DNA from 2 places in the Shewanella acanthi genome. Region 2 is predicted to be linked to the other one. Evidence: riboswitches for the same ligand, from Rfam matches in the RefSeq annotation. Region 2 holds a riboswitch; the other holds the start of a gene.
What was found. Region 2 has a riboswitch for cobalamin ahead of K0H61_RS13860 (ABC transporter ATP-binding protein). Riboswitches for the same ligand answer to the same signal wherever they lie in the genome.
Positions count from the first base shown of each region.

Region 1: another riboswitch for cobalamin. It lies ahead of K0H61_RS14615 (TonB-dependent receptor); the one in region 2 lies ahead of K0H61_RS13860 (ABC transporter ATP-binding protein).

Region 1 covers NZ_CP080413.1:3,410,472-3,414,902, reverse strand. The annotation lists gene K0H61_RS14625 (phosphoribosyltransferase) at 308-874, shown strand; gene K0H61_RS14620 (DUF3622 domain-containing protein) at 1,224-1,532, shown strand; cobalamin riboswitch at 1,796-2,019, shown strand; gene K0H61_RS14615 (TonB-dependent receptor) at 2,125-4,086, shown strand.
Region 2 covers NZ_CP080413.1:3,208,275-3,212,705, reverse strand. The annotation lists gene metH (methionine synthase) at 1-261, opposite strand, end outside; gene K0H61_RS13865 (histidine phosphatase family protein) at 666-1,349, shown strand; cobalamin riboswitch at 1,517-1,699, shown strand; gene K0H61_RS13860 (ABC transporter ATP-binding protein) at 1,845-2,732, shown strand; gene K0H61_RS13855 (FecCD family ABC transporter permease) at 2,729-3,880, shown strand; gene cobT (nicotinate-nucleotide--dimethylbenzimidazole phosphoribosyltransferase) at 3,894-4,431, shown strand, end outside.

The DNA.
Region 1 (4,431 bases), 200 kb from region 2:
ACCGTTTCGCCGAAAGTTCTATACTGGAATGTGCCATCAGGCCACCTAAGGTGGCCTTTTTGTTAGTTTCGTCCTAAATATGCAAAATATTCTGAACAAAGAACTGAAGAATTGCGCTATTACTGCAGCAAGCAGCTTTTTTTTGGTATAGAATGCGCTCCCAAAATTCGGCGGCTACCTCACTCCTGCGCCTGTTAGGACTTTGTTAGGGGAATGCTGTTCTCGTGTTTTGGACGCCGAACATACCTTACTAGGTCAAAGCATCGCTTTACTGCCTAACATAACTAAATAAGATGGGGACGGTGTCATGTCAGAAAAGTATTTTATTACCGCGCAACAACTGCTCGAAGATTCATTTTTATTGGCTTCGCAGGTTTATGAAAGTGGCTTTCGTCCACAATTCATCGTAGGTATTTGGCGTGGCGGCGCTCCAATCGGTATCGCGGTTCAAGAATTCTTCGACTTCAAGAAAGTCGAAACCGACCATATCGCAGTACGTACTTCTTCCTATTACGGCATAGGTACCGACAAGCAAAGCAAAGAAATCAAAGTGCACGGTCTGCACTATATCATTGAAAATGCTAACGCCAGTGACAGCTTGCTGATCGTCGACGACGTGTTCGATTCGGGACGTAGCATCCATGCATTGAAAGAAAAATTAAGCCAGCTGATGCGCTTAAACATGCCACATGATATCCGTATCGCTTGCCCATATTACAAGCCAAAGAACACTGCGGTGCCGTTAAAACCCGATTACTATATCCATGCCTCTGAGGATTGGTTGGTGTTCCCACACGAAGTGACTGGTTTGACGCCTGAGGAAATTGCCGAGGGCAAAGGCGATCTGAAGAACATTCAGCACCTGTTTAAGTAATCCCAAGGGATTAATGAAGTTGCGTAAATGCCTGCCTGAGTGTACCGCGCTTGGCAGGCATTTTTATTGCCCATTTTATCTAAGTCATTTCTTTGTTTAGCTTATTTCGTTAGGTCCTATGCCACTTTATGTGCGATATGGCATTCATTACAAATAACCCAATTTAATTCAGGACAAAGTCTTCAGTTGGCATAAACTTGTAGCAGAGCCGATTTTGCGAGGAATTTTTTCTCGCAATCTCTCTTTCTTCGCCGAAATCAAGTAAACTGCGCTCCTTTTGTTTTATGATGAGCGCTTGTACCGCTTGATAAGACAAACGTGGTAAGCATCATTTAGGAAATAGAGCAGAATGAGCAAGGGTAAAAAGTACGATTTTCGCGTAACCCAAACTGAAACCGGTTGGAAGACTGAAATCACCCGTCGTATGACATCGACTAAAACTGTCGTGTCTAAGAGCCATGATGGTTTTGCGACCGAGGCAGAAGCACAAGCTTGGGGTCAAACCGAGCTTCAAGTGTTTGTTAGCACTTTAGCCGAGCGCAACAAGCGTCGCGACGAGAAGCAAGCTAAAGCAAAATTAGCAGCGGCATTGGCGGCAGAAGCTGCGACCGATGGCGACGATTTTGACGATGAAGATGACGAATTCGACGAAGAATAAGTCTATAGCCAGGTGATCTCCACCTTTGGCTCCACAAAAAAGCAGCTTGAGTAGCTGCTTTTTTGTTAGTTTTTATAGGGCATTATTGTTTAGCTCATCTTTTACTGAGTGTTTTCATTATCCAATTTGGCTCAAAAACACTTAACTTGTCTGCATTCGTGGACATTTATCCATATAGACGTCTATAATGCGCGACTTTGGTGCTATGATATAGGCCAAATCACAGGTTTTTTCGCAGCTAATTCTGGTATGCGCCTGTGTTATGTTCGTCAACCTTCTGTGGTGCTTACGTTAAGACGTAAGATAATCGGGAAGCCAGTGAAAGTCTGGCACTGCCCCCGCAACGGTAAATGGTGAGAGACTGCCGCTTTCAGAGTGGTGCCAATGACGGCGCTGCGATGTGAATGTAAAAAAGGTGAGTCTTGCATCGAAGCGTAAGCGTCGATATAGCCAAAGTCCGGAGACCGGCCCTAAAGGTGTTTTTGAGATTTCGGTGGGCAGATCTCAAAACGCGATAAATCAGTTTATTGAGACTGATAATTCAATATCGTGGCGTTAATGCCCCGTTTTCCTTGCAGGAGTTAAAGGTAAAATGGGAACCAAACCAACTAAAATCGCGCTGCTTCTTGGCAGTCTTTCCACTCTGGCATTAAGTGCACCCCAAGCCCTTGCCGACGAGCTCGAAGCTTCAAAAATCGACGAACATTTAGTCGTTATTGGCCGCGCCGACACGCTGCCATTGAACATTGCCGCCAATGTGAATGTCATCGACTCGGCTGACATTGAAATGAGCGGCGCGACGAGTCTTACCGAAGTGCTTCGTGGCCAGAGCGGGATTCAAGTTTCGGATAACAACGTCGGCACCAGCTATGCTATGCGCGGTTTTAGTGCCAGTACGGCGGTGAATAACACGCTGATTTTACTCGATGGTCGCCGCCTGAATAATATCGATATTGCGGCCCCGAGTCTGAATGCGATTCCACTCAATCTTATCGAACGTATTGAAATATTATCCGGCAGCGCCGGCGTGCTCTACGGCGACCAAGCGGTGGGCGGGGTGATTAATATTGTCACTAGGTCCCCTGAAAATACGGCTGGCAGTGTGCAGTTATCGGGCGGCAGCTTTAATACCTATGAAGGCCGCGGCGATATCTCTGGCGCAATTAATGACAACTGGCATTACTATCTCAGCGCTAATTACAATCAGGGCGATAACTACCGCGATCATAATGCTAACGAAACCGGTTCTATCCTAGGCCGCATTCAATATAAAACCGCAACTGATATGTTTATGGTCGAGAGCAGTTATTACGACGATGACCGTGAGAATCCAGGTTCTTTAACCGAGGATGAATTTAAGCAAGACCCACGTTTTTCATGGAATAGCAGCGAGTACGTGCACCAGATGACCACGGCGCTGCGCTCGGCATACCAGCATCAGCTCAACCAACATTGGTCGCTGCAGGCCGATGTGGATTACAGCGACACCTTAGTCACTTCCCTAAACTGGGGAACAAACAGCCGTAACACCCGTTCATTACTGATGTTTAGCCCAAAAGCCGTAGGTCATTACACCACGCGTCAGGGCGAGCTTAATCTGGTGACTGGCCTTGATATCAGTCGTGGCAAGGCGGAATTTCACAGCTCGGCGCGTAGTAATGAACAGCGGCTACAAAGTGTCTATCTACAGGCGACAGTGCCGCTTAGCCAAACACTCAATTACGTGGTGGGCGGACGTTACGCTGAAGTGAGTGATGAGCTTGTCGATGGCGCGGCTTATCCTAATGGTATCGATTTAGATGAAGATGCCAGCGCCCTAGAATTTGGCCTTAACTATCGTCCTAACGCCGAGCAGCGATTCTATATTCGTTACGATCAAAATTTCCGCTTTGCCAAAGTAGATGAACAGGCCTATACCCCAAGCGATGTCTATGGACTTAAACCCCAGACAGGTGAATCCTATGAAGCGGGTTGGGATTGGATTGGTCAAAGCCAAACCCTAAAGCTGAGTTTGTATCAATTGGATCTTAAGGATGAAATTGTCTTCGATCCGAGTGCCAATACACCCACGGGGGGGACGTTCCTTGGGGCTAATGTGAATGCCGATGCATCTCGCCGTTACGGTGCGAGTGTGGATTGGGATTGGCAACTTGCTAACGCTTGGTTAGTCGGACTCGAATACCACTATGTGGATGCCGAATTTACCGCTGGGCTTAACGATGGCAACAAGCTTTCTTGGGTGGCGGAGCATTCTGGTCGTGGCTATTTGAGCCTTGATTTTGCTGAGCATTTCCAACTGTTTACCGAGGCAGTGTATACCGGTGAGCGTTTTATCGAGGGTGATAATGCCAATGAGGGGCAAAAACTCGGTGGTTATGTGCTTGCAAATGCCGCCGTTAATTATCAGCGTGATGCTTGGCAGGCGAGTTTGAGAGTCGATAACTTGCTGGATAAGGACTATGTTAGCTCAGGTTACTTTGGTGGCGATTGGGGAGACAGCTATTACTCTGGCCGTGGCCGCGATGTGCGTCTGACACTCGGTTATCGCTTCTAAAATCTGCACCATCGATTAGCCACTCATCATTGAGTGGCTAATTTTTATCCCCTTGAAAAAATCTCTTCAAACTGTCGCATAAATCGCTTTTTAGGGGATGAATTCTGTATCACTTAACCCTATAGTGTTTATGGGCTAAGTGATTGCTAGTGCTATAGTTCACTCTGTATCGGCCCACTGCTCACACGCCTTTGTACTCAAATTGGGTTGCTGGATACGTGCCTAAGGTAAGGCCATCGAGGTTAAATCGCCTTACTGCCCTTGAAAGGGTTAAATTAATCTTTGTCTGAGGGCTGAAATTCTTTGCAGATTGGGTATGATGTGAGCGCAAATCGAATTATCTTA
Region 2 (4,431 bases):
TTCAATGATATCGGCACCGGCATTGAGGTAGTCGATATGAATTTGCTTGATGATCTGCGGCTGAGTGAGCACTAACAAATCGTTATTGCCCTTCACATCGGTATGCCAATCCTTGAAGCGCTCGCCGCGATAATCCGCTTCCTCTAGCTTGTAGCCTTGGATCATAGTACCCATGGCACCGTCTAGGATAAGAATACGTTGCTCAAGCTGATTACGAATGTCAGCCAGGATTTGGCCAGCTTTTGCTCTCGGTATCGCCATAAATTATTACCTTTACTACAGCTAGATTATGTCTAAAAGTCGCCACCCTATGTGGAGTGCAACCTACTTTCGCCTTCGATGATTCTAATATTTATCGCTAATTTTATTAGCTTTTTGTTTTATGTTGTCACTACATCGCCTGATGCTTGCAGTGGCAATTCAGTTTAAACTCATTTGGACATTTAAACGTATAGACGTCCATAATACGCGACATGGGTTTATCAGGGCAAGGCTAAATCAAAGTCTAAGGTGAAGTTGATCATCTAGGGGACTTTGGGCTTGGCTGTAATGGCACCGCATCGGTTTTTAAGTATTCGAATTGCAATGGCAGTGTACCCGATTGCGGGCGCTGCTAGAAAGAAGTGGTTGTAAGCGTTGATTGTCAGTGAAGCAGGGGAGTGTCGATGAAGCGAGTGAGATTATTACTGCTGCGCCACGGTGAATGTGAGGGCGGGGCAATTTTAAGGGGGCGAACCGATGTGTCGCTCACTAAGAACGGCTGGCAGCAGATGGCTGCGGCAGTGGCCAAACATTCCGAGTTTGCTATTGATACTTGTCATGCAATCTATAGCTCGCCCCTAAGACGCTGCGCCGATTTTGCTAAGCAATTTAAGGATAAACTCTCCCTTGTCGATGGACTTAAGGAGGCGGATTTTGGTGACTGGGATGGCCAAAGCTTCGATGCCTTATATCAGGAATGTGGTGACATGCTTGATGCCTATTGGCAAAATCCGTGGGCGATAGCGCCGCCCAATGGCGAGAGCATGGCGCAATTTGAAGCGCGTGTCGATGCTGCTATCGATAGCATCTTAGATAATGTTTTTGAAAACAGCTTTATGGCATTAACCCAATCAAAACAAGCTAATGAATCTCAATTGGCAGCGCAAATGCAAAGCGAGCATATCTGGGTGATTACCCATGGCGGTGTGATTCGGCATTTAATGGCACGCGCCTTAGGTGCGGTGAGGGTGGCGGGATTCTATAGGCAATTATCGCTGCCCTATGGTGCTCTGGTGACCATTGAAGTCTTGCAAGAGGCAAATGGCACGCGTTACTGGCAATTAGAGTGGCCAACTTCTTCTACTTAGCACCAAGTCTCTAGCTCCTATAACCTAGCATCTAGCACTTAGTCTTGAGGAGATGATGAATTATTTAACTGTAATTTAAGTTTTAAACAGCATTGCCTAAACGGCAGGATATAGGATAATGCTAGCCCCAGATAGCTGAATGGATAGTGAAAACGCCACTATACCGTACAACTATCGCAGAGTTAGGTGTTGGGAATTTAACCTAAATGGCGAGCGCCACAGCTTAAGTTAAATCAACCCAAACATAATAGGGAATCGGGAAGCTCAACTGCCTGCCCGAACTGTGCCCGCAACTGTGAGGGGTGAATTTCACCTCGAGTCAGGAGACCTGCCTAATTCTGTTATCGCTGCGTGCAGCTTTAATTCTCGAGCGGGTAACTCGGGGGAGCAGAAGATGATATCAACGCCAGTTGTGCTGTTAGCCTGCAAGATGCAGGTTGCGGCGGTCTATTTTATGGGGGCAAGCCTTAAGTGAAGCCTGCTCCATCTATCGGTATGCCAGAGGCTGTTAAGCCTTCGTCTGAGCCAACGCCAATCTCACTCGCCCTCAATGTGCAGCAATTAAGCTGGCGTCACGATGACAAGGCTATTTTATCTCAGGTGAGTTTTACCCTTAATCAGGGTGAAATGCTCGGCTTGATAGGTCCTAACGGTGCGGGAAAGTCTAGCCTGCTACGCTGTCTGTACCGTTTTATCCAACCAACGGAGGGGAGTATCAGCCTTTTCGGTCAGGATATTGGACTATTTTCCCCTAAGACTTTTGCCCGTCAGGTGGCTGTGGTGCAGCAAGATACACCCCATTACTTCGAGATGAGCGCCGCGCAAATTGTTGCCATGGGCCTCACGCCGCACAAGGGCATGTTCGAGAGTCATTCCCACATCGATACCGACAGAGTGAATCAGGCTCTGGCTAAAGTGGGATTAAGCCATAAGAGCAATCAACAATACGAGCGTTTATCGGGCGGTGAAAAACAGCGCGCACTGATTGCCCGCGCTATAGTGCAGCAGCCTAAATTGCTGATTTTAGATGAGCCCACCAACCACTTAGATGTGCGATATCAAATTCAAATTCTGACCTTAGTGCGCAGCCTTGGCATCAGCGTCATTGCTTCTATCCATGACTTAAATCTTGCCAGCGCCCTGTGCGATAGCCTGTTGCTGTTAGACAAGGGCGAAGTCGTGGCTAAGGGGGCGCCTAAACAAGTGTTAACCGAGGCCAGTATTGATGAGGTGTTTGGCATTAAGGCGCGAGTGACGACCCATCCAGACCATGGAAATCCACAAATTAACTATTACTACGGTGTGACAAATAGCGATGATAACACTCGGCGGTCAGAGTCATCTGGGAATAACCCTAGGGAAGTTTGCGGGGGTAATCAATGAGACAGTCGTTTAAATATGCCATGGGGCAACTACTTGCACCGATTCTCACCCCCTTGGGAGCCCAGCAGTGGCTTATCTTGGGATTGGTGGTCTTTGCCCTTATTACCCCGATTGCGGCGGCAAGTTTTGGTGCGGCAAGCTCAGGCTTTGTGGATGTGCTGCATGTATTTATCAGTAAATTCAATCAACTTTTCTCATCCGAGATTCAGCCTGTCACCCGCTCAATGCTCGATAGAATCGTGTTTGAGCTGCGTCTGCCGCGTATTCTGTTGGCCTTTGTTGCTGGCGCAGGCCTGTCACTTGCTGGCAGTGTGTTGCAAACCGTGACTCGTAATCCCTTGGCCGATCCTTACCTGTTTGGGATTAGTTCGGGGGCATCCTTTGGCGCAGTGGTGATGTTGACCCTGTTTTCTCCATTGGGCAATCTCGATACCAGTATCAGTGAAGGATTGTTCAGCGGCGCCCTCGGCGGCTCATTTGGTGTGCATACACTGCTGTGGTTTAGTTTACCGCTAGGCGCCTTTATTGGCGCCAGTTTGTCTGTGTTGATTGTGTTAGCACTTTCTGGTCTTGGGCTTAACAGTCAAGTCGAACGCATGTTGCTCTCGGGCGTTGCCACCTCTTTTATGTTTGGCGCTCTGACCAGTTTATTGCTGTATTTTGCTAGCCCGCAGGCCACTGCCTCGGTGCTGTTTTGGAGCCTGGGCAGTTTTGCCAAGGCCAGTTGGTCTTTACTGTTATTACCTGCACTTGTCATTGGTACCAGTTTAGTTGTTATTCTGGCCTATAAACGGCAGATCCTCGCCCTGCAGGCGGGGGATGAAACCGCCCATACCTTAGGGGTGAACGTGCCTAAACTTAGGCTCAATATGTTACTGCTGTGCTCACTCATCACCGCCATACTAGTGGCTACCTGCGGTGGTATTGGCTTTGTGGGTTTGATGGTGCCCCATACGGTGCGGATGTTATTCCCAGGCCGTCAGCCGATAGTGTTAACGGCACTGATTGGCGGGTTATTTATGGTATGGGTCGATGTGCTGGCGCGCTGTTTATTAGGCAATCAGGAATTACCCGTGGGCATTATTACCGCCGCGATCGGTAGTTTTTTCTTTTTGCTGATCCTGCGTCGTCGCAGGGTATCCATCTGATAAGGTTTGTGCAATGTCTAACGTAGAAGTGTTATTTCAGATTACGCCTGTTAGTCATCTTAACGATGGTGTTATAGCGCAGAAAATCGATTTGAAAACTAAACCCCAGGGCTCACTTGGCAAACTTGAATCCCTTGCACTGCAAATTGCCCGTATTCAAGGAGCTGAATGCCTAAAGATTAACGCTCCAACCATGCTGGTCTTCGCAGGTGACCATGGCATAGCCCGCGAAGGCATTTCAATTGCGCCGAGTGAAGTCACTGCGCAAATGGTGCAAAACTTTGCCAATGGCGGCGCGGCCATCAATGTGTTTTGCCGTCAGCTCGGTTGGCAATTGGAAGTGATTGATTGCGGTATCTTGACTCCTTCTAAGGCTGAAGGCATTTGCTTGCAGCGCCTTGGGGCGGGGACTCAAGCCATCCATTTGGCTCCTGCGATGGATATTGCCACGGTGGATAAAGGGTTTGAAATGGCGCGCCAGTTGGTCGAGCGTCATTGTCAGGCGGGTTGTAATTTAATAGGTATCGGTGAGATGGGCATAGGCAATAGTT